Regions from separate parts of the Nonomuraea sp. NPDC000554 genome, predicted to be linked through region 4. Evidence: riboswitches for the same ligand, from Rfam matches in the RefSeq annotation. Region 4 holds a riboswitch; each other region holds the start of a gene.
What was found. Region 4 has a riboswitch for thiamine pyrophosphate ahead of tenA (thiaminase II). Riboswitches for the same ligand answer to the same signal wherever they lie in the genome.

Region 1 (4,554 bases), on a different contig from region 4:
TTCGCCGGCCGGGTGAAGCGTCCGGAGCCGGGCCCCGAACTGAACGCGCTGACCGACCGCGAGCGCGAGGTCATGACGCTGGTCGCGGCCGGCCTGTCGAACGACGAGATCGCCGCCCGCCTGGTGCTCAGCCCGGCCACCGCGAAGACGCACGTCAGCCGCATCATGACCAAGCTGGGCACGCGTGACAGGGCGCAACTCGTGGTGCTCGCCTACGAGGCGGGCATGATCACCCCGGGCTGGCTCACCCCCTGACACGCTCGTCGGGCGGGCTCACCCGCCGACGCCACCCGCGCTGCCCACCCGCCCCGACGCCACCCGCGCTGCCCACTCGCCTACGTCACCACGGGCTGGCCCACTCGCCGACGCCACCCGCGCCGGGCCACTCGCGAACGTGCCCCCGGGCCGGCCTACCCCGCGAACGTGACCCCGGGCCGGCCCACTCGCGAACGTGACCACCCAGGCGGGCTCACCTCCCGAGCGGTACCGGTCCCGTGCTCCTTTACTCCCTGGGTAGTACGGTCGGCGGCGGATCGGTCCACGGGTTGTACGGCAAGTGCATGCCGGAGCATGACGCGCCGGAAAGGGCCGTTCTCGCATGCTTCTCGGCATGGACACCGTCGACCTCGCCCGCCTGCAGTTCGCGCTCACCGCGGGCGCACACTTCCTCTTCGTGGCACTGACTCTCGGGCTGGCGACCCTCGTCGCGGTCGTCCAGACCCGGGCGACGCTCACGCGCAGCCCCGTCCACGAGCGGATGACCCGGTTCTGGGGCCAGCTGTACATCATCAACTACGCGATGGGCATCGTCACCGGGCTGGTGATGGAGTTCCAGCTCGGGCTGTCGTGGAGCGGGCTGACGGAGTTCGCCGGGAACGTGTTCGGGGCGTCGCTGGCGATCGAGACCCTGGTGGCGTTCTTCGTCGAGTCGACGTTCCTCGGGTTGTGGATCTTCGGGTGGAACCGGCTGAACCGCTGGGCGCACCTGGGGCTGATCTGGATCGTCACCCTCACGGCCTACGCCTCGGCGTTCTGGATCCTCGTCTCCAACGGCTTCCTGCAGAACCCGGTCGGCCACCGGCTCGTGAACGGCGCGCTCGAACTGGCCGACTTCGGCGCGCTGGTGGCCAACCCGGCCGCCCTGGTGGCCTTCGGGCACGTCATAGGCGGCGCGATGGTCACGGGCGGCTTCTTCATGGCCGGGGTGAGCGCCTACCACCTGGCCAAGCGCACCGCCGAGCAGGAGTTCTTCCGCAAGTCGCTGCGGATCGGGGTCGGCGTGGCGCTGCCCGCGATCCTGTTCACCGCGACGTTCGGGGGGCTCGGCTTCGACACCCTCCAGCCGACCAAGCGGGCCGCGTGGTCGGGCGGCGCCCAGCAACTGGCCGAGGCACAGGCGCGGATGGTGGCCGAGCACGGGCCCGGCGACTACCTGCCGTCGGCGGGCTGGGTCCAGGGCGGGGGCATGACCATGATGATCCTGTTCGCGCTGCTGTTCCTCTGCGGCGGGCTGAGCTTCCTGCTGATGCTGTTCCGCCCGGCCGTGCGCAACTTCCGGCCGTGGCACTGGCTGCTGGTCGCGCTGATCCCCGTCCCGTTCGTGACCATGCTCGGCGGGTGGGTCTTCCGCGAGATGGGACGCCAGCCGTGGGCGGTATTCGGGCTGCTGAAGACGTCCGAGGCGATGTCGCCGGTGACCCACGGGCAGATCACCTTCTCGCTGACCGCGTTCGTGACGGTGTTCGCGGTGCTGATCCTGATCAACTACTGGCTGCTGGCCCGTACGGCCCGGCGCGGGCCGGAGGCCGTCGCCTTGGGCGGCGGCGAGCGGCAGGCCGAGACCGCCCCCGCCCTGACCTTCTGAGGAGCCGACATGGAGATCTTCATCCTGGCCTTCTTCGCGCTCGGCTACCTCGTGCTGGCCGGCGCCGACCTCGGCGTCGGCATGCTGCTGCCGTTCCTGGGGCGCTCGCCCGGCGAGCGGCGCGAGGTGATCGCCGCGATCGCGCCGTTCTTCCTCGGCAACGAGGTGTGGCTGGTGGCGACGGCGGGCGTGCTCGCCGGGCTCTTCCCCGAGCTGGAGGGCGAGCTGCTGAGCGGGAACCACTCGGTGGTCGTGGCGCTGCTCGTGGCGTGGGTCGTCCGCGACATGGGGCTGTGGCTGCGCGGGCGGGTGCCCGCGGCCGGCTGGCAGCGCTGTTGCGACGGCGCCGTGGTCGCCGGGAGCTGGGGGCTGGCGCTGAGCTGGGGGTCGCTGCTCAGCGACATGCTGGTCGGCATCGACGGGCCGGTGTCGCTGCTGGCCGCGCTGGCGGTGGCCACGCTGTTCGCCGCGCACGGGCTGGCCTTCGCCGCGCTGCGGCTGCGCGGGGTGCTGAGGGAGCGGGCGGCGGTGCTGTCAGGCGGCGCGGGCGAGGCCCGCACCTACGCCCTGACCGGCACCGCGCTGGCGGTGATCGGCGTGCTGGCGGGGCTCCAGCTGCCGCTCACGCCCGGCGCCACGGGCGCCTTCCTCGCGCCGGTGATCCTGGCGCTGATCCCGCTGCTGGTCGCCTCACAGGCCTGGGTGTGGTGGACGTTCCGGCACCGAGTGACGGGCCCGTCGTACCTCTGAGAGGTCGCGTGGCAGCCGGACGCGCAACACCGGCCACCAAGGGGCGTGGCCGGAGGCGCGAAGCGGGCCCCCGGAAAGGAGCGTGATCGGAGACGCGAAGCGGGACCCCGAAACGGTGGCGTGGCCGGGCGCGGGTGGCGCTACCGGCCACGGGCCGGTAGACGGGGGCGTAGCCGATCAGCGCGCTGGGCGGTGTGGCCGGTTCGGCCGTTAGCGGGTCCTCGCCGTGCGGGTTCGTGCTGCCAGCCGCGGAGTGGAGCTGATTCGATATCCCACGCGGGTGGGTTGCGGCAAGGGGGGCAGCGCGGGTTAGGGTCGAGAACGACAGATCGCGGGGGCCCGGCGAACCGGGCTGAGATAGCGGCTGAGACGGCCGCTGACCGCTGGAACCTGACCGGGTAATGCCGGCGTAGGGAGAGATCAAGTCGTCATGACCGACACTGCGATGACGCACGCCCGCAAGACGTATCTGCACGGGACTCGGGCGGACCTGAGGGTGCCGATGCGGGAGGTGCCGCTCAGCGAGGGCGGCGCCGTGGTGCTCTACGACACCTCTGGGCCGTACACCGACCCCGACTACGACGCCGACGTGCGACGCGGCCTGCCCGCGCTACGGGCGGCCTGGATCGCCGAGCGCGGTGACACCACCTCCTACACCGGCCGTGCCGTGCTGCCTGAGGACGACGGACGGCGCTCCGGCGACCCGCTGCGGAACGCGGCTGCGTTTCCCGAGCGGTCGCCGCGCCGGGCGAGCGGTTCAGGGGCGGTGACGCAGCGGGCGTACGCGCGGCGCGGTGAGATCACCCCTGAGATGGAGTTCGTCGCGCTCCGCGAAGGGGTGGACCCCGAGGTCGTCCGGGTCGAGCTGGCGGCGGGCCGGGCGGTGCTGCCCGCCAACGTCAATCATCCCGAGATCGAACCGATGATCATCGGGCGGAACTTCCTGGTGAAGGTGAACGCCAACATCGGCAACTCAGCGGTGGCCTCCTCGATCGAGGACGAGGTGGCCAAGATGACCTGGGCGACCCGCTGGGGTGCCGACACCATCATGGACCTGTCGACCGGCAGGGACATTCACACCACCCGCGAGTGGATATTGCGTAACTCCCCCGTCCCGGTCGGGACGGTGCCGCTCTATCAGGCCGTGGAGAAGGTCGGCGGCGACCCGGCCGAGCTGACCTGGGAGGTCTTCCGCGACACCGTGATCGAGCAGGCCGAGCAGGGCGTGGACTACATGACGGTGCACGCGGGCGTACTGCTGGAGTACGTGCCGCTGACGGCGCGCCGCCGCACGGGCATCGTGTCGCGCGGTGGTTCGATCATGGCGGCGTGGTGTCTGGCGCATCACCAGGAGAACTTCCTGTATACCCACTTCCGGGAGCTGTGCGAGATTTTCGCCGCATACGACGTGACCTGGTCGTTGGGCGATGGGTTGCGGCCTGGGTCGATCTCCGACGCCAACGATGAGGCGCAGTTCGCCGAGCTGCGCACCCAGGGCGACCTGACGCGGATCGCCGCCCAACACGACAACCAGGTGATGAACGAGGGCCCCGGACACGTCCCGATGCACAAGATCAAGGAGAACGTCGACCTGCAGCGGGAGTGGTGCGACGACGCGCCGTTCTACACGCTCGGGCCCCTGACCACCGACATCGCGCCCGGGTATGACCACATCACCTCGGCGATCGGCGCGGCGATGATCGGCTGGTACGGCACCGCGATGCTGTGCTACGTCACGCCCAAGGAACATCTGGGGCTGCCCGACCGCGACGACGTCAAGGCCGGCGTGATCGCCTACAAGATCGCCGCACACGCCGCAGACCTGGCCAAGGGACACCCCGGCGCGCAGGCGTGGGACGACGCGCTGTCGGACGCGCGGTTCGATTTCCGGTGGGAGGACCAGTTCAATCTTTCGCTTGACCCCGAAACGGCCCGGGCGT
Region 2 (4,554 bases), on a different contig from region 4:
TCCAGGAGGTTCCATTCCAGTGCAGGACCAGCGGTCCGCCCGGACCGTCCTGGTCGCAGGCCCACCGGGTGCCGGTCTCGCCCACCGCCCACACGTCGGACGGGCCGTTCTGCCAGATATGCCGCAACGAGCCGCGTCCCAGCCAGGGCAGCCTCATCTGCGTCGGCGCGCCACCGGGGGACGCGCTGTGCCAGATCGCCGGGTGCGAGTCCGTGCATCGGCCGCTGGACGACATGCCCGCGATCCAGATGTGCCCCGCTCCGGCGTCCACGGCGTTGAACCTGCCTCCACGCCGATACTCCCGTCTGCTGAAACGCCTGCCGTTCCAGGTCAACAGGATGGGCGAGCTGATCGCACCCGCGGACTCCAGGCCGCGCAGCCCGATCAGAGCCGCTCGCCGGCCGTCCACGGCGACGTCGGTCAGTCGGTCGGTCAGCCAATGATCCTTGCGGTCTTTGAAGGACGTGTGCAGGTCCCAGGCGTCTTTGAAGGGCGTGTGTATCTCCCAGTTTCGGCCGTCCCAGCGCAAGGCCATGGGGAACCGTTTGAGATCCGGGCCGTCTTCACCCATGGCATCGACGCTGCCGACGACCCAGGCGTTGCCGGAGTCGTCGGCGTCCACTGCTCTCAACTCCGAGCTGAGCGCGCCGGAGATGCGACCCCAGATGTTCTGCTCGGCCCGCCATCGCAGGCCGTCCATGCGCACCAGAACTCCCCGGGGAGACTCGTCCTCCGCGCCGGCGTGATGACCGACCGCCCAGGCGGTGTCTGGACCCGTCGCCGCCACATCGTTCAGAGCGGTGGCGTACTGCTCACCGTCCGGCTCCACCGACTGCCATTCAGGCGTCGAAACCAGAGAGGCCGTCGGGGACGACTGCGGTGCCGCGCTCGACGCGGACGTCTTCGGTTGGCCTGCTGAAGCCGGCGGGCCGACCACCGGTGATGGTTCGGCCGTGCACGCCGCCAGCCCGAGCACGCAAGCGATCACTACCGTTCGGCTACGCGTGATCTTCATGCCGACGGATTGTGGCAGAGCCTCAGCTTTCTGGGCGGCGGGGCAATAGTGCCCACAGGGCCGGGAGCGATCGAGGACCGGGGGAGGGCCCGGCAGCGAACTATGGTGGATGGAGAGAGCGCATCAAGCCGAATCGGAGTTCCGGGGGAGGCTGCGATGAGGGAGCACTTCGTCTGGGTGACGACGCGCCGCATCAAGCCGGGCACGTTGGAGGAGTTCGAAAGGGCGTGGCGCCCGAGCCCGTACCCGCAGGGTCTGCGCCACGCCTACGCGTACTGGTCCGAGGACGAGCAGGAGATCACCGGGGTGTCGTTGTGGGACACCAAGGAAGAGTGCGACTCCTGGCGGACCTCCGAGGCCGAGACGCGTCGACGTGAGGCCATGGCCCCCTACGTCGTCGCGGAGCGGGAAGGCTTCTACCGCGGCCGCGAGCTCGCCGTCCCCGTACGGTAGCCGCGGTGCGGCCGGTCCCACCCGAACCGCCGCGGGCGTGAAAGGCCGGGTAGGGCTTACCGGGCAGTCCCGGGGCACGCCATCGCGGTCTTCCCGTGCCCGGAGTCCTTCACGGTGCGGCCGGTTGACGCCTCGGCCCAGGCGTACACGCATCTCCCGGAGGCCACCGCCAACATCGGCCCCCAGTGCCGTCCGCCCTTGCCCGCCGTATACCTGCGGTAGGACGTCTTCCCCTTCTCCTTGAGATCGGTGGCGAGCAGGATGGCGCCGGTCGCCTCCGGGGAAACCTTGATCACGCCCCAGGCCGCCTTACAGGTGCGCGACCACATGAGCGTGACGTCGCCGACGTCCTCGTTGTTGACGTAGGTGAGCAGGTCCGCTGTCTTGATCACGCGGGAGGAGCGGGCGCAGCCCGTCTTGTACGGGTCCTTGCCGGTGTAGTCGACCGCGGTCGCGCCGGCGGGGGTGCTCGCGAGGAGCGTGGTCGAGGCGGCGAGCAATGCGGTGGCGAGGATTCGGATCGTCACGCGGGCGACTCCTTGGCTGGGGCTGTTGAAGATCATCGGAGCCTAACCGGATCAGGCGTCACATTTCGGAGATCGCGGAAAATGCCGACATCTGGTCCCACTGGCCGACGACGTGCCCAGCACCGTGTCCTTCGGCGAACGTCCAACCGAGCAACCGGGGAGTAGCCGGGGCGGGGTAGTTGAATGCGGGCGAATAGTGCATCATGGGGGCGCGAGCTGGGATGATCCCGGCTTTGCGACCAACCCCCGCGGGAGCTTGGGGCAACCAGGCTGAGAGGGCAGCTACCGCTGCTGCCGACCGCATGAACCTGTCCGGGTAATGCCGGCGTAGGGAGTGTGCGATGACGCATGGCGTCAACGAAGTTCCGCTGACCCTCGACGAGGCTCCCCCGAAGACTCTCGGCGTGCTCGACCAGGGCGCGCTCTGGGCCAACCTCGGGGTCAGCCTCCTCGGCTTCTCCGGCGCGCTGTTCCTGCTCGACCCGCTCCAGGGCACGCCGCTCAGCCTCACCGCGGCGCTCGTGGCGACGGTCGTCGGCAGCCTGATCGGCACGGCCATGGTGGGCCTGGCGGCGGTGCCGGGCACGCAGACGGGCCGGCCCGCGATGGTGCTGCTCCGCGGCCTGTTCGGGACGCGGATCTCCTACGTCCCGACCGTGCTGAACATCGTCCAGATGCTCGGCTGGGGGGCGTTCGAGCTGTGGGTGATCGCCAAGGCCGCCACGGCGATCTTCGGGACCGCCGTGCCCTACCAGGTGTGGGTGATCGCCGCGGGCGTGCTGACCACCGCGCTGACGATCTGGCCGCTCGGCGCGATCAGGCTGCTGCGTAGGTACGTCACGGCCGGCGTGATCGTGGCGCTGGTCTGGTTCGCCGTGGTCTTCCTGAGCAAGGCGCAGCCGCAGACCGGCGGGTCCTGGACGGCCTTCGCCCCTGCCGTCGACTACGTGATCGCGCTGTCGGTCTCGTGGGTGCCGATGGCGGCCGACTTCGCCAGGCACTCCCGCTCCAGCCGCGCCGCGTTCACCGGCGTGGTCGGCGGCTACACCCTGGCCCAGGTGGCCTGCCTCGGCCTCGGTGTCTACGCGGTGGCCATCGCCGGGGCCGGCGCGGTCTTCCAGGACAGCACCGCCGTCTTCGAGCCGTTCATCGCGGCGCCGCTCGGCGCGCTCTTCTTCGGCATCCTGGTGCTACGCGAGACCGACCAGTCCTTCGCCAACGTCTACTCGACCACCATCTCCCTGCAGAACCTCATGCCCAGGGTGGACCGGCGGATCTTCTCCACCGCCATCGGCGTGATCACGGTCGCCATCGCCCTGGTCGTGGACGTGACCTCGTACGGGGCGTTCCTGGGCGTGATCGGCGCCGTCTTCGTGCCGATGTTCGCGGTGCTCGCCGTCGACTACTTCCTGCTCGGCGGCTCGACCTGGTGGAACACCGCCGAGGACGCCCCTGCGCGGTGGTCCATGGTGGCGCCCTGGGCGCTCGGCTTCGTCGCCTACTGGCTGACCACCTCGACCCCCACCGTGAAGGGGTGGGACGCGTTCTGGGTGTCGGCGCGCGAGGCCATCGGCTTCACCAGGCAGCCCTGGATGAACGGGGCGCTCGGCGCGGCGGTGGTGGCCGCGCTCGTGACGCTGCTCATCGGGCTGCTGAGGCGCGCCGCTCGACGTTGAGCAGGTGCTGCTTGGCGGCCACGCCCCCCGCGTAGTCGCCGAGCCCGCCGTCGGCGTGCACGACCCGGTGGCACGGCACGATCACGCAGACGGGGTTGGCGCCGAGCGCGTTGCCGACCGCGCGCAGCGCGCGCGGCCTGCCGATGCGCTCGCCGATCTCCTCCAGGGTCGTGGTCGTGCCGTACGGCACCGCCATCGTCTTCTGCAGGACCGTACGCGCGAAGGGCGTGGCCAGCGCCAGATCGACCGGCGTGGCGAAGGTGCGCAGCCGACCCGAGAAGTACGCGTCGAGCTCCCTGCGCACCGGGTCGAGCCTGCCGGGATCGGGGCCGACGAACGTACCGACATGCCGGATGATCTGCTCGAACACCCGGTCCTCCGGCTCGAAGCTGCACGCCGCGAGGCCCTTGCCCGTCACGGCCAGCACCAGCCTGCCGACGGCGCCGTCGTAGGTGCCGAGCGCGATGTCGGGTGGCGCCTCTCCGCGATAGGTGGAGGAGGTAACCCGCAACAGGGCATCGAGGTCATTGCTCGACATACCCTCACCCTCCTCGGAAAGCCGTGACCGCAGCGTATCGGACGGATCGCCCGTCGGCGGCACGACGCCACAGGCACTATGGAGGTGTGGGGGACTACAGGGCCAGTAGTGACCAGGAAACGGCAAGTGCGGTACTCGCCAGTTCGCCCAACGCGGTGGTCGCGCTCGACAGGGACCAGACCGTCCTCGTCTGGAACCTCGCCGCGGAGCGGCTCTTCGGCTGGACCGCCGAGGAGGTGCTCGGCCGCAGGGTGCCGATCGTCCCGGGCGAGCTGACGGCGGAGCACAACGCGGTGCTCGAACGCGTGCGGACGGGCGGGCAGGTGTCGCTGCGCACCAAGCGGG
Region 3 (4,554 bases), on a different contig from region 4:
CCAGCGCCTGGTCGAGCACCTCCAGCGAGGGCGCGCCGCCCGTCCCCATGATCAGCCGGGACGAGAACTTCTCCCCGCCGATGATCAGGTCATCCACCTTGCACCGCCGTGAGCACCTCGACGGTGTCGCGGTCGCCGAGCGCCGTCGTCTCCCAGGTGCTCCGCGTCACCACCTCACCGTTCACCGCGACGGCCACGCCGGTGGTGGCGGTCGTCAGGGTCTGGACGGCCTGCGCCACGGTGATGCCGTCGGGCACCTCCTGGGCGGCCCCATTGATCGTCACATTCATGAAATATCCCGATATCTCAGGGGTGAGCAGAGCTGCGCCAGCTCGCTCTCCTCGCCTTGCAGCATGGCCGCGGTGAGCGGAGCGAGCAGCACCCCGCCGCGGTGGTGGCCGGTGGCCAGATGCAGCCCCGGCGTCGCGCTCGGCCCGATCAGCGGCACGTTGTCAGGCGTGCCGGGACGCAGCCCGGCCACCATCTCGGCCACCTCCAGCTCGGTTACGCCGGGCACCAGCTCGCGGGCGTCGCGCAGCAGCTCGTACACGCCGCCCGCCGTCACCCGCCGGTCGAACCCGAGCTCCTCCTGCGTGGCTCCCACGACCAGCTCGCCGTCGCCCCGCGGCACCAGGTACACGGACGCGCCGTGCACGGTGCCGCGCACGCACCGCCCGAGCAGCGGCTGAGGGGACCGCAGCCGCATGATCTGCCCCTTGACCGGCCGGACGGGCACCTCGGCCAGCTCGGCACTCCACGCCCCTGCCGCCAGGACGACCCGCTCCGCCCGGATCTCCCCAGGCACGTCGCGGCCTCCCGGGATCTCCGTGGGCACGCCGTGGCCGGGCGGGGGCTGCGCTGGGACGTCGTGGCCGGGCGGGGCGAGCCGCACGCCTGTGACCGCGCCGCCCTCGCGGATCAACTCGGTGACGCGCGCCCGCACGAGAGGCACGCCCCGCCGCTCCAGCGCGACGAGCAGCGCGGCGGTCACGCGGCGCGGGTCCACCCACGCGTCGCCGGGGGCCAGCAGGCCGCCACGGACGGACGGCGCCAGCATCGGCTCCAGACGGCGGCACTCGCGCCCGGTGAGCCGCTCGACCGGCAGCCCCAGCTTCTCCATGAACGTGGCCAGCTCGTCGAGCGCGGCCAGGTCGTCAGCCCCGAACGCCACGTCGAGAGTCCCGTCGGACCGGAAATCCAACCCGCCGCCATCAGTGGGAGCCCTGCCGGCACGGGGGGCGGGCCCGCCTTCAGCGGGTGTCACGGGGGTGAGCCCGGTGGTCGGAAGGCCGGCGTCGGCGATGAGGTCGGCGGCGAAGGACGGCCACCTGCGCAGAGACGCCATCCCCAGCCGGAGCAGCGGCTCCTCGGTGTAGGTGACCTCGCTGACCGGCGCCAGCATGCCCGCCGCCGCGTGCGACGCGCCCGAGGCCGGAGCCGGGTCGACGACGGTCACCGGCCTGCCGGCGCGGGCCAGGCGCCAGGCCACCGACAGCCCGACGATCCCGCCACCCACCACGACCTGCATGTCCGCTCCCTTCGCCGGCATGATCCGGATCAGGTGTCTTGCGGTCGAAGGCCCGGTCAAGCCTTCCTCTCAGCCCGGTAACGGCCGGACTCCCGCGCGTCTTACGTCTTCAGCCTAAGGCCTCGGGGCCACGCGCCGGGACGGGCCCCGTTATGGTCATGAACGTGAGACATGTCGTGGTGGTGGGAGCGGGGCTGGCCGGGGTCCGCAGCGTCGAGGCGCTGCGCGGACGCGGGTTCGACGGCAGGATCACCCTGATCGGTCAGGAGCGGCACCGCCCCTACGACCGTCCGCCGCTGTCCAAGGCGGTGCTGCTCGGAACCGCCGACTCCAGCTTCGTCGACGCCGACCTCGACGCCCTGGGGGTGGACTTCTGGCCGGGCGTCTCGGCCAAGGCGCTGCGCGAGGGCGTCGTGGAGACCACCGAGGGCGAGCTGGGCTACGACCACCTCGTCATCGCCACCGGAGCCGAGCCGATCACGCTGCCCGGAGACGGACCGCAACACGTCCTGCGGACTCTCGACGACGCGCTCGAACTGCGCGCGAGGCTCGTCCGGGGAGCGCGGGTGGCGGTCATCGGCGCGGGCTGGATCGGCGCCGAGGTGGCGACGGCGGCCCGCCGCGCCGGCTGCGAGGTCACCGTGATCGAGGCCGGGTCGACCCCGCTCGTGCACGCCGTCGGCGCCGAGATCGGCGTCCGCACCCAGCCCTGGTACGAGGGCATCGACCTGCGGCTCGAGACGATGGTGGCGTCCGTCGACGAGGGCGGCGTCGAGCTGGTCGGCGGCGAGTTCGTCGACGCGCACGTGGTGGTCACCGGCATCGGGGTCCGCCCGGCGGTCGAGTGGCTCGCCGACGCCGACCTCGACCTGCACAACGGCGTCGTCACCGACGAGCGCCTGCGCACGTCCATGCCGGGCGTGCTGGCGGTGGGCGACTGCGCGGCCTGGTGGTCGCGCCGCTACGGGACGAGGCTGCGCGTCGAGCACTGGGACACCGCGCTCAACGCCCCCGAGGTGGCCGCGGCCACGATCCTGGGCGAGGAGGCGGTCTACGACCCGGTTCCGTACTTCTGGTCGGAGCAGTTCGGGCACATGGTCCAGTACGCCGGGCACCATCCGGCGGGCGAGCGCCTGCTCTACCGGGGCGAGGCCAGGGGCAAGTGGTCGGCCTGCTGGCTCACCGCCGACGACACCCTCGCCGCGGTGCTCGCCGTCGACCGCCCCCGGGACCTCGTCCAGGGACGCAGGATCATCGAGGGCGGCCACCGCCTCGACCCGGAACGCCTGGTAGATCCAGATGTCGCCCTACGGGATTGTGTTGTTTGAGCAAGCGCGCCATGTGGTAGTTGTGGGTTCGTGACGCTTTCTGTTGCACAGATCGACCGGGAGACCGAACAGCTCATCGACGAGTGGCTCACTCTCCCCGAAGTTGCCCAACGCCTGGACCTGTCCATGGGGCGGGCCAAGCAGCTCCTGAAGGACCACAAGCTCCTCGGCGTGAGGCGTGGTAGCGGCGGGCCCCAGGTGCCCGCGGTATTCATTGATGGAAAGGACGTGACGAAGGGCCTGCCCGGCACGCTGACCGTGCTGCAGGACGCCGGATACGACGACGTCGCATCGCTGCGCTGGCTCTTCACACCAGACGAATCACTTCCCGGTTCGCCCATCGAGGCGATCAAGGCCGGACGTCATACCGAGGTCAAGCGGCGTGCCCAAGCCCTCGCTTTCTGACGCGCGGCTCTACCTCTGCACCGACGGCCGCCGTGATCGCGGCGACCTCCCACAGTTCCTCGACGCGGTGCTGGCCGGTGGCGTCGACATCGTCCAGCTTCGGGAGAAGGGGCTGGAGGCGCGCGAGGAGCTCGCGCTCCTGGAGGTGTTCCGTGACGCCTGCGACCGGCACGGCCGGCTGCTGGCGGTCAACGACCGGGCCGACATCGCCGTCGCGGCCCGTCCCGACGTGCTCCATCTGGGGCAGGACGACCTTCCCGTGACCGTCGCGCGAGAGATACTCGGCGACGACATCCTCATCGGCAGGTCCACCCACTCCACCGCAGAGGCTTCCGCCGCCGCGGTGGAGGAGGGCGTCGACTATTTCTGCTGCGGCCCCATCTGGCCCACGCCCACCAAACCCGGCCGGCACGCGCCCGGCCCGCCGCTGCTCAGGCACGCGGCGGCGCTCGGCACGGACCGGCCGTGGTTCGGCATCGGCGGCATCGACCTGAACAATCTCGACGAGGTCATGTCGTACGGGGTCAGCCGGGTCGTGGTGGTGCGAGCCATCACCGACGCCGACGACCCGGGCGCGGCAGCGGCCGAGTTCGCCAAGCGCCTGGCCCGCTGAAACGGCCAGGCGCTCGCCACCGAGCGCCTGGCCACCGGAGACACCAGGCGCTCGGCACCAAGCGCCTGGTCCGCTCGCCACCGGGCGTCTGGCCACTGGAAACACCAGGCGCTCGGCACCAAGCGCCTGGCCCGCTCGCCGAAGGCCGCCCGCATGGCAGCGGGGGCCCGGTGGGTCAGGTGTTGCGTGAGGTCGCCGCGACGGCCAGCTCCGCCAGCGCGGCCCGGGCCTCGGCGGTGATCGGGGCCTGGTCGAGGGAGGCGAGCGCCTCGCCGAGGTAGTCGCCGATGAGGTCCTCGCACTCCTGGAGCGCGCCGGCGCCGTCGATGATGTCGCGCAGCGTCGTCACGCCCTGCTCGTCCAGGGCGGGGTCGCCGAGCAGGCGGCGCACCGTCTCGGCCGCCGCCGGGGAGGCCGCGGCCAGGGTGCGGGCCACCAGCATCGTCCGCTTGCCCTCGCGCAGGTCGTCGCCCGCGGGCTTGCCGGTCTGCGCGGGGTCGCCGAACACGCCCAGGATGTCGTCACGCAGCTGGAACGCGATGCCGACGCGGGTGCCGTATTTCTCGCACAGCTCGTCCATCCACGGCGCCCGCTCGCCCGCGGCCAGGGCCAGGCCCAGCCTGAGCGGCTGCTCCACGGAGTACTTGCCGCTCTTGAACAGCGCCACCCGCAGCGCCGAC
Region 4 (4,554 bases):
CAACAGCACGGGCTGCTGGAGCCACGGCGGTCCCCGGCCGGGTACCGCGACTACGACGAGCGCGCCGTGCAGCGTGTGCGCCACATCCGGGAGCTGCTCAACCTCGGCTTCACCCTCACCGACGTGCAGACCTTCGTCGACCTGCTGGACCGGGAGGTGCCCGCCGACTTCACCCAGCCTGGCAGCCCGATCTGCCACTTCGCGCTGGAGAAGGCTCGCGCCCGGCTGGCCGCCCTCGACGAGCGCATCGCTGCCGCCACGAGGATCCGCGACCGACTTGCAGAACGCCTGGCAGAATAGCTGAGGTTGTCAAAGTGAGGTCCGAAGGCGTACAGCCGCCGCGGTGACCGCGCAGGCCGCGGATCGGCGGGATCTTGTCCCGCAGCGGCAGGAGTTGGCTGACGTCGTCTCGACAGTTATCCGAGCCAGCGGGCCGTGGGCCAGGTTTCGAGCCGCCACGCGCTGTCCCAGAACATCCACTCGTACTCGGTGGCCCGGCAGAACGCCTCCGCCATCGCCTCGCGTGTCGCGGGGTCGGCGGAGGCGGCCAGCCGGTCGACGATCGCTCTGGCCTGCTGCACCGAGGCGGCGAAGTCCGCGTCGGAGTAGGTGGCGATCCACGCCTGGTACGGATGGTCGCGCCGACCCGCCGTGCGTTCCAGCAGCGCCGCGCCGACGTCCTGGTACACCCAGAAGCACGGCAGCACCGCGGCGGCGAGCACGGGCAGGGGCGCGGCGAGCGCCGTGGCCTGGAGGAACGACGCGTAGGCCAGGCAGGTCGGCGAGGTGGCGACGCCCGCCACCTCGTCGGCCTGCAGCCCGAACTTCTCGAGGTAGCCGGTGTGCAGGGCGCGCTCGACGGCGAGCGCCGTGTGCGCGCTGCCGGCGAAGAACGCAGCGTCGGCGGGGTCGGTGGCGCGCACCGAGGCCGTCGCGAGCACCTTGGCGTACGCCACCAGGTAGCGGCCGTCCTGCACGATGTAGAACGCGAAACGGTCCCTGTCGAGGGTGCCGTCGCCGAGGGCGGCGTTGAACGGATGGCTGTGGATCGCGTCGAGCAGTTTGGCCGTGCGCGCCCAGATCTCCTCGCAGAACATGCGACGTCCCTTCGCTAGTACGAACTAGATCAGGTTCTACGGGTGTGATCTCAGCCCGGTTCTCCGGGCACCCCGCGTCGCGACCGACAGTAGCAGACCGCGGTTGACCTCAAGTCGGCTTGAGGTTCTATGGTCGCAGGATGAGCAAGATCCTGGTGACCGGTGCGACCGGAAGCGTCGGCAGACACGTCGTCTCCTCGCTGGCCGAGGCGGGGCTCGAGGTGCGCGCGCTGGTGCGCGACCCCGGCAGGGCCGCGCTTCCCGAAGGGGTGGAGGTGGCGCGTGGCGACCTGTCGTCCCCGTCGACGCTGGAGCCCGCGCTGCGCGACGTGGAGAGCGTCTACCTGATGTGGCCGCGGCTTCCCGTGCAACCGGGCGTGGTGGACGCGATTGCCCGGCACGCCCGACGCGTCGTGTACCTGTCGACCGACGTCCCCGACCTCGAGGACGGTGAGCAGCCCACGATCTTCCACCAGGAGATCGAGCGGCAGATCCGAAAGTCCGGATTGAGATGGACGTTCCTGCGGCCCATCGACTTCGCCACCAACACGCTCGGCTGGGCCGACCAGGTCAGGCAGGGGGTCGTGCGGTGGCCGTACGGGCAGGCGTCCAGGTCGCTGATCCACGAGCGCGACATCGCGGCCGTCGCCGTCCACGTCCTCACCTCCGCCGGGCACGACAGGGCCGGATACGTGCTCACAGGCCCCGAGTCCCTCACCCATGCCGAGCAGGTGCGGATCATCGGCGAGGCGATCGGGCGCGAGGTGCGATGGGAGGACCTGCCGCCGGAGACCGCGCGCGAGCAACTGACGGCGGCCTGGGGGGACGCCGAGTTCGTGGCGGCCAGGCTGAAGGCGTGGGCGGGGTTCGTGGACTCGCCCGAGCGGGTGACCGACACCGTGGAACGGCTGCTCGGCCGCCCGGCGCGGACGTTCCGCTCGTGGGCGGAAGAGCACGCGGACGACTTCCGCTGACGCGGATCCGCCGTGATACCGACCAGGGAGTGGATGGTGGTCCTTCCGCGCTGAATCGTGGAGGACCGTGAAGCAAGTCCGCCCTCGCACCGAACGAGGCGCGGCCGCCGCGCGGGTGTGGCCGGAGGGATCGCGGTTGCGACGTCTGTCCGGCCTCGTCATTTTCGACTCCCTCGGGTCGAGCACGGACTGACGATCAGTGCGTCGCGTTGCGCGGAGCTCAGGCGGTCAGACCTCGGGGTGACGGCGTACGCGCCGCGCCCGACCTGCTCCACGGTGAGCGGGTCGGAGAGGATCGGACGACGGCCGATCGCGTCCAGGGCGTCGGCCGCCCGCTGGATGGGCCAGCCCAGTGCCGTGGCGAGTTCGTCCATGGTGAGTGGCCGAGCGGCGTACACCAGCGCGGCCAGCACTGTCAGCGCGTCGTGCATGACGGCGTCGGTCAGGCCGCTGTCGTTCATCTGCTCGCTGATCCAGGTGAAGAACCGAGCCATCTGGCCCAGCCGGGTGCCGGCGGGCGTGCCGACGCCGAAGATGTCGATCCCGTGCCGCGCGGCCTCCGCGACCTCGGCGTGTGCCCCGGTGTCGGCTTTGAACGCCCGGAGCCAGACGTCGTCGTCGATGACGTACCGCTCGCGGCGGCCGGAACCCTGTGTGCGCCTGACCAGCTCGATCCCCTCGAGGTAGCCGATGGCCTTGGACACCGACGCCGGGCTGACCTGCAGCTGGCGTACGAGCTCGGCGGACGTCAGGCCCCCGGAGTCGGAGGTGAGCAGGCAGACGAACACGCGAGCGGGCATCCGGGAAAGGCCGGTTCCGACCAGCAGCGTCGCGAACTGCTCCACGAAACCGCGCACGGACTCGGCCGGCCGCCCGTCGACCGGTGGCTCCGTGGCCTGAACTGGTCTGCGGCGGGCGCGCTGCCCGGCGGCCTGCTGGGCGCGGTCGGCCAGGTAGCCGCCGGGCGCGCTGTTGCGTGCCACTTCGCGGCTGATCGTGGACGTGGGCCTGCCCAGCCGCCTGGCGATCTCGGCGTATCCCAGCCCTTCGGCCAGCCAGATCGCGATCTGCCGGCGATGCTCGTGGGTCAGCCTGCCTCCGGGCATCGGCTCGCCCTCCTGTCGGTTCGGGGTTCACGGGTGCGTTCACCAACAGTACATTGCAACGGCTGGTTGGCGTGGATTGCATTTATCAACAATGCTGTTGCAACGATTGACGAGAAAGCCCAGGATTTCAGTGGCTCCGTTAGGGCTTTTCGTTGACGAGGCTTGAAATGCAACGTAGCCTTTTCCCGCTTGGAAAGGAACGGGCGAGACGAGGAACCCCTTATGGCAAGAGCATTGGATGTGACCCGGATGCGGGCTCGCGTCTCCGAACTGCTCGCGGAATACCGGATCCCGAGCGCCGCGATCGGCGTCCTCCGCGACGGAGAGATCACCGACTTCGCCGTCGGCGTCAAGAACATCTCCACGCGGGAGCCCGCGAGGACCGACACCATCTACCAGTGCGGCTCCGTGTCCAAGACATGGACCGCCCTCGCCTTCATGCAGCTCGTCGACGAGGGGAAAGTCGCCCTGGACGAGCCGGTGCGGACCTACCTTCCTGATTTCCGGGTCGCCGACCCCGACGTCAGCGCCAAGGTCACACCCCGCCATCTCCTCAACCACACCAACGGCATCGAGGAGAGCTACGGAGATCCAGGCGAGGACGACGACGTGTACAAGCGCATGGTGGAGAACATCGCCGGCGCATGCCAGGTCCACCCCTTGGGCCACACTCACGGCTACAGCGCGGCCCTGGGCTACGCGATCCTCGCCCGCATCATGGAGGTGACCGACGGCAAGCGGTGGGACGACATCATGAAGGACCGCCTGTTCGACCCCTTGGGACTGACCTCGACGAGCAGCCGGCGTGAGCACGCGGACCAGAACCGGGCCGCGACCGGATACCTGATCCGATCCCTCGAAGAGGGGCCCATCCTCTCACCGCTGGGTCACCTGCCGCGCTCCTTCGGCCCCGGAGGCAACGTCAACACGACAGCCCGGGAACTGCTCACGATGGCGTACGTCTTCCTCAACGAAGGAAAGGCGCCGAACGGGACCAGAATCGTCTCACCCGGCATCATCCGCGAGATGACGGAGTCGCGGGTCCCCATACCTGACCCGTACATGTTCGGGCCGGAATGGGCGCTCGGCCTCATCGTGTGCGATTGGCACGGCCAAACCGTCTACGCCCACGACGGCAGTGCGGTCAGCCAGAGCGCCCGCCTGCGGATCCTGCCGGAATCGAACATCGCCGTCTCGATGCTGGCGAACGCCGGGCCGCGCGACAGCTTCTACCGGAAGGTGTTCAACGAAATCCTGGCCGACCTCGGCGTGGTCACGATCCCCGACCTGCCGGAGCCCGACCCGACCCTGGCTCTCGACCTGTCCAGGTACGAAGGCTCCTACGAGCGCCCCGGCACCCGCTACGAAGTGGCGGCC

Region 1: linked by a shared signal. The riboswitch ahead of thiC (phosphomethylpyrimidine synthase ThiC) and the one ahead of tenA (thiaminase II) in region 4 are both predicted to bind thiamine pyrophosphate.
Region 2: linked by a shared signal. The riboswitch ahead of ABT294_RS30660 (purine-cytosine permease family protein) and the one ahead of tenA (thiaminase II) in region 4 are both predicted to bind thiamine pyrophosphate.
Region 3: linked by a shared signal. The riboswitch ahead of ABT294_RS16655 (FAD-dependent oxidoreductase) and the one ahead of tenA (thiaminase II) in region 4 are both predicted to bind thiamine pyrophosphate.

What each region holds. Positions count from the first base shown of each region.
Region 1 is NZ_JBEPDC010000011.1:116,137-120,690, reverse strand. Features, by position in the region: gene ABT294_RS21845 (response regulator transcription factor) at 1-255, shown strand, start outside; gene ABT294_RS21840 (cytochrome ubiquinol oxidase subunit I) at 611-1,864, shown strand; gene ABT294_RS21835 (cytochrome d ubiquinol oxidase subunit II) at 1,874-2,614, shown strand; TPP riboswitch at 2,936-3,049, shown strand; gene thiC (phosphomethylpyrimidine synthase ThiC) at 3,045-4,554, shown strand, end outside.
Region 2 is NZ_JBEPDC010000018.1:102,281-106,834, forward strand. Features, by position in the region: gene ABT294_RS30645 (hypothetical protein) at 1-700, opposite strand, end outside; gene ABT294_RS30650 (hypothetical protein) at 1,172-1,468, shown strand; gene ABT294_RS30655 (DUF2690 domain-containing protein) at 1,525-1,995, opposite strand; TPP riboswitch at 2,234-2,346, shown strand; gene ABT294_RS30660 (purine-cytosine permease family protein) at 2,337-3,671, shown strand; gene ABT294_RS30665 (methylated-DNA--[protein]-cysteine S-methyltransferase) at 3,637-4,209, opposite strand; gene ABT294_RS30670 (sensor histidine kinase) at 4,296-4,554, shown strand, end outside.
Region 3 is NZ_JBEPDC010000007.1:266,257-270,810, forward strand. Features, by position in the region: gene ABT294_RS16645 (thiazole synthase) at 1-97, opposite strand, end outside; gene thiS (sulfur carrier protein ThiS) at 90-290, opposite strand; gene ABT294_RS16655 (FAD-dependent oxidoreductase) at 287-1,528, opposite strand; TPP riboswitch at 1,518-1,634, opposite strand; gene ABT294_RS16660 (NAD(P)/FAD-dependent oxidoreductase) at 1,687-2,856, shown strand; gene ABT294_RS16665 (Rv2175c family DNA-binding protein) at 2,887-3,261, shown strand; gene thiE (thiamine phosphate synthase) at 3,239-3,874, shown strand; gene ABT294_RS16675 (polyprenyl synthetase family protein) at 4,050-4,554, opposite strand, start outside.
Region 4 is NZ_JBEPDC010000014.1:183,417-187,970, reverse strand. Features, by position in the region: gene ABT294_RS26240 (MerR family transcriptional regulator) at 1-300, shown strand, start outside; gene tenA (thiaminase II) at 417-1,097, opposite strand; TPP riboswitch at 1,087-1,182, opposite strand; gene ABT294_RS26230 (NmrA family NAD(P)-binding protein) at 1,238-2,071, shown strand; gene ABT294_RS26225 (GbsR/MarR family transcriptional regulator) at 2,230-3,177, opposite strand; gene ABT294_RS26220 (serine hydrolase) at 3,400-4,554, shown strand, end outside.